Regions from separate parts of the Paraburkholderia sp. J63 genome, predicted to be linked through region 2. Evidence: predicted binding sites of a transcription regulator. Region 2 holds the regulator's gene; each other region holds the start of a gene.
What was found. Region 2 encodes HrcA, which represses chaperone genes, less so after heat shock. Its sites were predicted from a motif close to TTAGCACTCNNNNNNNNNGAGTGCTAA; they were not measured.
Positions count from the first base shown of each region.

Region 1: the regulator HrcA is predicted to act here: its motif matches at 1,137-1,163, upstream of groES (co-chaperone GroES).
Region 3: the regulator HrcA is predicted to act here: its motif matches at 995-1,021, upstream of rpoH (RNA polymerase sigma factor RpoH).

Region 1 is NZ_CAJMZF010000038.1:66,294-68,563, reverse strand. Features, by position in the region: gene groL (chaperonin GroEL) at 1-710, opposite strand, end outside; gene groES (co-chaperone GroES) at 755-1,045, opposite strand; gene U5775_RS29960 (acyltransferase) at 1,582-2,270, opposite strand, start outside.
Region 2 is NZ_CAJMZF010000010.1:130,808-133,077, reverse strand. Features, by position in the region: gene hemH (ferrochelatase) at 1-316, opposite strand, end outside; gene hrcA (heat-inducible transcriptional repressor HrcA) at 540-1,559, opposite strand; gene U5775_RS13595 (NAD kinase) at 1,841-2,270, shown strand, end outside.
Region 3 is NZ_CAJMZF010000012.1:52,299-54,568, reverse strand. Features, by position in the region: gene rpoH (RNA polymerase sigma factor RpoH) at 1-939, opposite strand, end outside; gene U5775_RS15205 (nuclear transport factor 2 family protein) at 1,503-1,886, shown strand; gene leuA (2-isopropylmalate synthase) at 2,096-2,270, opposite strand, start outside.

The sequences.
Region 1 (2,270 bases), on a different contig from region 2:
AGAACCGGCAGCAGATCGCGGATGTTCGAAATCTTCTTGTCGAACAGCAGAACGAACGGGCTTTCCAGCACGGCGACTTGCTTGTCCGGGTTGTTGATGAAGTACGGCGAGAGGTAGCCGCGGTCGAATTGCATACCTTCGACGACTTCGAGCTCGTCTTGCAGCGACTTGCCGTCTTCGACGGTGATGACGCCTTCCTTGCCGACCTTGTCCATCGCTTCAGCGATACGGTCGCCGATCGACGTGTCGCTGTTTGCCGAGATCGAGCCGACTTGCGCGATTTCCTTGTTGGTCGTGCAGGGCTTGCTGACCTTGCGCAGCTCTTCGATGGCTGCTGCGACGGCCTTGTCGATGCCGCGCTTCAGGTCCATCGGGTTCATGCCCGATGCGACGTACTTCATGCCTTCACGGACGATCGACTGGGCCAGAACCGTTGCGGTCGTGGTGCCGTCACCGGCGTTGTCGCTGGTCTTGGAAGCGACTTCCTTGACCATTTGCGCGCCCATGTTCTGGAGCTTGTCCTTGAGCTCGATTTCCTTTGCGACCGAGACACCGTCCTTGGTGACCGTCGGGCCGCCGAACGAGCGCTCGAGGACCACGTTGCGGCCCTTCGGACCCAGCGTGACCTTCACTGCGTTGGCGAGAATGTTCACGCCTTCAACCATCTTGGAACGGGCGGAATCGCCGAACACGACGTCTTTAGCTGCCATCTTCTAACTCCTTGAATTCTTGATGAATGTGCGGTGGGCGGAATTTACTTCTGCACCACGGCCATGATGTCTTCTTCGCGCATCACGAGCAGTTCGTTGCCATCGACCTTGACGGTCTGGCCAGCGTACTTGCCGAACAGGACGCGGTCGCCGACCTTGACGTCGAGCGCGATCTGGGCGCCCTTGTCGTCACGCTTGCCCGGGCCGACTGCCAGGACTTCGCCTTGATCCGGCTTTTCTGCCGCTGCGTCCGGGATCACGATGCCCGAAGCGGTCTTGGTTTCTTGATCCAGGCGCTTGACGATCACGCGATCATGCAAAGGACGAAGGTTCATGGATGTTCCTCTGTTGATTGGGACTTGAAGAGACTCAAGAAAACCTGGCTGACGACAACCGCCAGCCAGCGATGTTTTAGCACCAGAGTTGTTAGCACTCTCATGCGGTGAGTGCTAATTATATGGACGGGTGGTGACAAATTCAAGAACGGGCCGGATGGCTTTTTTTGGGGACGGGATTTCGCCCGGAGCGGGGATCTTCGGCGGCCGGGGTGGTGCCTGGACTACCGGGTGGCGAGTGGCGGCGCGCGCCAATTTCTCAATTAAAACAATGAAATAGTGCAGTCTGGCGACAACGTGCGTCGGGAGCCAGGATATGTCTGGGCAGCGCTTTATCACGCGACGAAGCGGCCAGCGCGTCACGACATTTCGGCGCACCCAGGGAAATCCACGACCGCGATCGGGGCACGAGTCAAGCGAACGCGCCCCAGCGCCGTCTGTTCCAGAAGGTCCACCAGAATATCTGACCCCATCTGACTACGACGGGAGCCAAAAGGGAGGGAAATCAAGTCGGGGCGACGGACCGCCAGAACTTATCAGGTCTGGACTGCCTCCGTCGCAATGCCGTTCGATCGTCTTAGCCGTCGCATGACGGCGTTTCTTATTGGCCGCTCGAAATATTGGAATGTAGCGGCGGCCGCAGCGAGCGTGACAATGGCAAAGAAAGTCGCAGCAGCATGAGAATGAGCGGAGATGAAACCGCGCAGATGTTCCTCCATGCCCCGGAGGATGATCTGATGCAGCATATAGACGGCAAAGCTGATCTCCCCAAGAAAAACGAACGGCCTCTTGCCAAGCAGCACACTCAGTGCGCCTCGCCCAAATGCAAAGATGAAAATGAGCAATGCAAGCGCCCAGAAACTGCCGCTCTGCAATACCCATTCCGCAGCTTGAGGTGCAATCGGCATCAACGCCTGACTCACTGGCCAGGCACAGGAAATACAAAGGCCAACGAGTGCGCACGCGCCGATTTCCATCCCAGTCCATACGGCCGTCGATCCTTTGATATCTGGCGTGACCTTCAAATAGAGCGTCGCGGCGAGCATGCCGACAAGAAATTCAAACACCCGCGCCAACGGATTGATGTAGAGAAGGCCGGCGAGAAGCAGGTTAGCTTCGTCACTGTTTTCCGGGCGCAATATCTGGTAGGCGAGCGAGCACACTGCAATACCGCTGATTGTGGCAATGACTTTTATCGGCCACGTCCTGACGAGACGCCATGTGA
Region 2 (2,270 bases):
CGTTCAGATGCAGCAGGTGGCGCAGGCCATCGGCCTGCTTCTGCGTATGCACGCGCAGCGGCGAGCCCTCGGGAGACCAGACCGCCGCGTACTTCTTCGCCGACGAGCGGCCGCGAAATGGCAGGATCAGCCCGCGCAGGATCACCTGCCAGATGGGCGCGGGAATCTCGACCACGCGCGGGTCGGAGAGGAATTGCGCGAGATAGCGGCGCACGGCGCGCGGCGTGGGCGCGTCGGGCGTGCCCAGATTGATGAGCAGCACCGCGACACGATGCGCGACGGCGGACTGCAGGGGCCGCTCCAGGTCGAAACGCATAGGCGATCAGGGGCGCCGCACTTCAACGCGCGGCAACGGTTGCACAAGTGCGCATTATAGCGGGCGCATTTCGATGCGCCTGGCCCGCTCCGAAGCGATTCCTGGAATCATGCTGGCAGCGCTCGCCACGCTGGCCATTCGGCCAATGGCGCGCCGCGCCGCTTCGGGCGATGATCACGCATACACCGGATACACAGGGAAACGCGAGAAAAACGTGTCCGGTTCAGTTCTGGCTGAGCGCGAGGGAGAGCAGGCGCGCGGTGATGTCGACGATCGGAATCACGCGGTTGTAGGCCATGCGCGTCGGGCCGATCACGCCGAGCGTGCCGACGATCTTGCCGTTCACTTCGTAGGGCGCCGTCACCACGCTCATTTCCTCGATCGGCACGAGGTTCGACTCGCCGCCAATGAAAATCTGCACGCCCTGGGCGTGGCTCGACACGTCGAGCAGTTGCAGGAGGCTCGTTTTCTGGTCGAACACGTCGAAGAGCTTGCGCAGGCGCGCCATGTCCGACGACAAATCGGCCACTTCGAGCAGGTTACGCTCGCCGGAAATGAGCACGGTCTCGCCCGTGTCGGTCTCGTCGGTGCTCGCGGTCACGGCCGCGTGCATGAGCGTGGTCATGTCGCCGCGCAGCGCGTCGATCTCTTCGCGCAGGCGGCGGCGCACCTCGTCGAACGAGAGGCCGGCAAAGTGCGCGTTGATGTAATTGGAGGCTTCGATGAGCTCGGAAGGCGTGAAGTCGCGTTGCGTCGCCATGATGCGGTTCTGCACGTCGCCTTCGGGCGTCACGATGATGAGCAGGATGCGCTTGTCCGACAGGCGCATGAACTCGACCTGCTTGAACACGTGGCTGCGCCGCGGGGTGAGCACCACGCCCGCGAATTGCGAGAGGTTCGAGAGCACGCTGGCCGCCGCCGCCACCACCTTCTGCGGCTCGCCGGGGCGCAGCGTGGTCTTGACCGCGCGCGTGACCGCATCTTCGTCGGCCGAGGGCTCGACGGTGAGCATGGTGTCGACGAAGAGGCGATAGCCGCGCGGCGTGGGCACGCGCCCCGCCGAGGTATGCGGGCTGGACACGAGCCCCAGCTCCTCGAGGTCCGACATCACGTTGCGGATCGTCGCCGGGCTCAACTCCAGGCCGGAAAAGCGCGACAGCGTGCGCGAGCCGACCGGCTGACCTTCGGCGATGTAGCGCTCGATCAGCGTTTTGAGGAGGGTTTGTGCGCGGGGATCTAGCATGACTGAAAATTCTAGCCTAATGCCGGGTTGGCGGCGAGTCCGCGCTCGCCTGCGCTGGCGGCCCGCGAGCGCGGGTCGGCGGCGCCTGGCGGGGCGCTCCGGGCGCCCTGCTGGATACCATGCTGGGCGGCCTGTAAAAACGGCGGCATTTATGCCACTGTCATAGGCGCGTCATCGCCGTGTCACGGCCGCCTGCAAAAAAGGGGCGCAGCGCACGCCCGCGCCCGGCGGGCGTGGGTCGCCAGGTTCTTTTCGAGACTCGACTATGGTGTAATGCCGGCATGCAGATCCAGAAGATCCAGAGCCAGTTCAAGACGGTTGCGCTCGTCGGGCGCAGCAATACGCAAGGCATCGGCGAGCCGCTGATGGCGCTCGCGCAGACGATTTCGCAGCGCGGCTTCGACGTCGTGTTCGAGGCGAGCACCGCCCAGCAGATCGGCGCCACCGGCTATCCGGCGCTGCAGATCGCCGAGATCGGCGCGCGCGCCGATGTGGCCGTCGTGCTCGGCGGCGACGGCACGATGCTCGGCATCGGCCGCCAGCTCGCGCCCTATCGCACGCCGCTCATTGGTATCAACCACGGGCGCCTGGGCTTCATCACCGACATCCCGTTCTCCGACATGCAGGAGGTCGTGCCGCAACTGCTCGCGGGCAGCTTCGAGCGCGAGGAACGGTCGCTCCTCGAATCGCGCATCACGCGCGACGGCGACC
Region 3 (2,270 bases), on a different contig from region 2:
GGCGTAGTCGGCGAGCGCCGTGCGCATCTTTTTCATCGCGCTCGCTTCGATCTGGCGAATGCGCTCGGCCGAGACGCCGAACTCGTCCGCCAGCTCGTGCAGCGTCGAGCCTCCCGAGCCGTCGTCCTCGACGTTCAGCCAGCGCGCCTCGATGATGCGGCGGCTGCGCGCGTCGAGTGCCTCCAGCGCGCTCGCGATGCCGTCCGACTGCAGGCGGTCGTGCTGACGCGCGGCCATCACGGCGGTCGGCTCGCTGTGCGAGTCGGCGAGCCAGGCGATCGGGGCGAACGACTCTTCGCCGTCGTCGGTCTGACTTTCGAGCGCGATGTCAGAACCCGACAGACGCGTTTCCATCTCCACGACTTCTTCGCGCTTCACGTTCAGCTCTTGCGCGAGACCCTCGATTTCCTCGGGCGTGAACGACTGCAGGCCCTGCTTGTGGCTGCGCAGGTTGAAGAACAGCTTGCGCTGCGCCTTGGTCGTGGCGACCTTCACCATGCGCCAGTTGCGCAGGATGTACTCATGAATCTCGGCCTTGATCCAGTGCATGGCGTACGACACGAGCCGGACGTTCTGCTCGGGGTCGAAGCGCTTCACAGCCTTCATCAGCCCAATATTGCCTTCCTGGATCAGGTCGGCGTGCGGCAGGCCGTAGCCCAGGTAATTACGCGCGATCGAGACGACGAGGCGCAGGTGCGACAGCACGAGACGGCGCGCACCTTCGAGATTGTTTTGCTCGCGGAACTCGGTCGCGAACTGGCGCTCCTCTTGCGGCGTCAACATCGGGATCCGGTTCACGGCCTGAATGTAGGCGTCGATGTTGCCCAGTTGGCCAGGCAGCATGGAAGCGTTCGCGAGCGCCAGTACACCCGAACCCCCGGCCTTGGCCGACGACGGGCTAAGCGTATTCGGAAGGGTCATGGTCATTGCGTTGCTCACGTAGCGAACTCCTCAGGAATCTTGCAAAAGTCGGACATCGACTCCACGGTGGATGTTAGCACTCTCAAATATCGAGTGCTAATACTTCGAGTCTGTAGGGGCTTCATGGTTCCGCTGGTCCTATCGAAATATTTGTTTCGATAGATTTCAGCGAAATGCACAGAAGCAAGCTGGACGGGGCTTGCCGCCCGTCACGGTCCCGCGCACACCCGCGGGCCGAAGGAATACTCTAGAACAAGGCCGCTATCCGGCGCGGATGCGGTGAGGAAAACGGGGCTGAAGCAGGCCGATTCACGGCGGCTGGCGCCTTGGGCGATGCCTGGGTATCCGGCCTCGATGGTGTCTAAATCTGTCAGACGCCGGATTGAGACGAAAGTGCCTCCGATGCGACATTCGAGCGCGGCCGGCCAGGCACGGCCGCACGACACCTATATAAGGGCGATCCTTTTGATCGCAAGTATCCATGTGTCAAAACCTGGTATAAATTTCAGCGAGACGCGTGCGATAAATCTTCGGCGCGGGTCGGCGCGATGACGTGGACTCGTGCGCAAGGGGCTCGATCAATGGCTGCAAAAGTAATCGAAGCGATACGCGGGCTGGAGCGCGAGCGGTTTCGCGCCATGGTGGACGGCGACGGCTCGTCGCTGGATCAGCTCCTGTCCGACAATGCCACCTTCGTCCACACGAACGGCAAACGCGAGACCAAACAGCAGTTCATCGATGCGATCACCGCGGGGCGCCGCCGCTATCGCCAGATCGAGATCCAGTCGCAGGACGTGCTGCCGGTGGGCCGCGAGACCTGCCTGATCTCGGGCCGCGCGCTCATCGAAATGGAAGCGAACAACGGCGCGCTGCTCTATCCCATTGCCTACACGGCGATTCAGACCCAGGAGGATGGCCACTGGCGTCTGCTTGCGTGGCAGGCGACGCGTTGCGCTACCGAGTGAGAACCGGTAGGTCCACTCGCCGATATCGCTTGCTGAGCGTATCGGGCGCACGCCAACGGCCCGTTTTGCCGTCGGCGCTCAACGCAAAGCCCGGGTACTGCTTCCACTAAACCGGTTGCTTCGTTCACCGTGCTGCCGCGCCCACGCGCAGCGGCGTTACTTCATGCACATTCGCGTGCGTTTTTGCGAGTTCGTGCGCATTCGTACGATCAAGCCGCCGCGCGCCGGTCGATCTGCGGCCAGGCGGCGCGATTGACCGCGCTCACCACGGCGGCGACGGCCGCATGTGCGGCGTCGTCGGCGACTCCGACGCCATGGCGCAGCGCCTGCCCGCCCACGCGGCAGCCGACGAAGACCGCCGTGGCGCCCTGCGCCGTGCGCAGG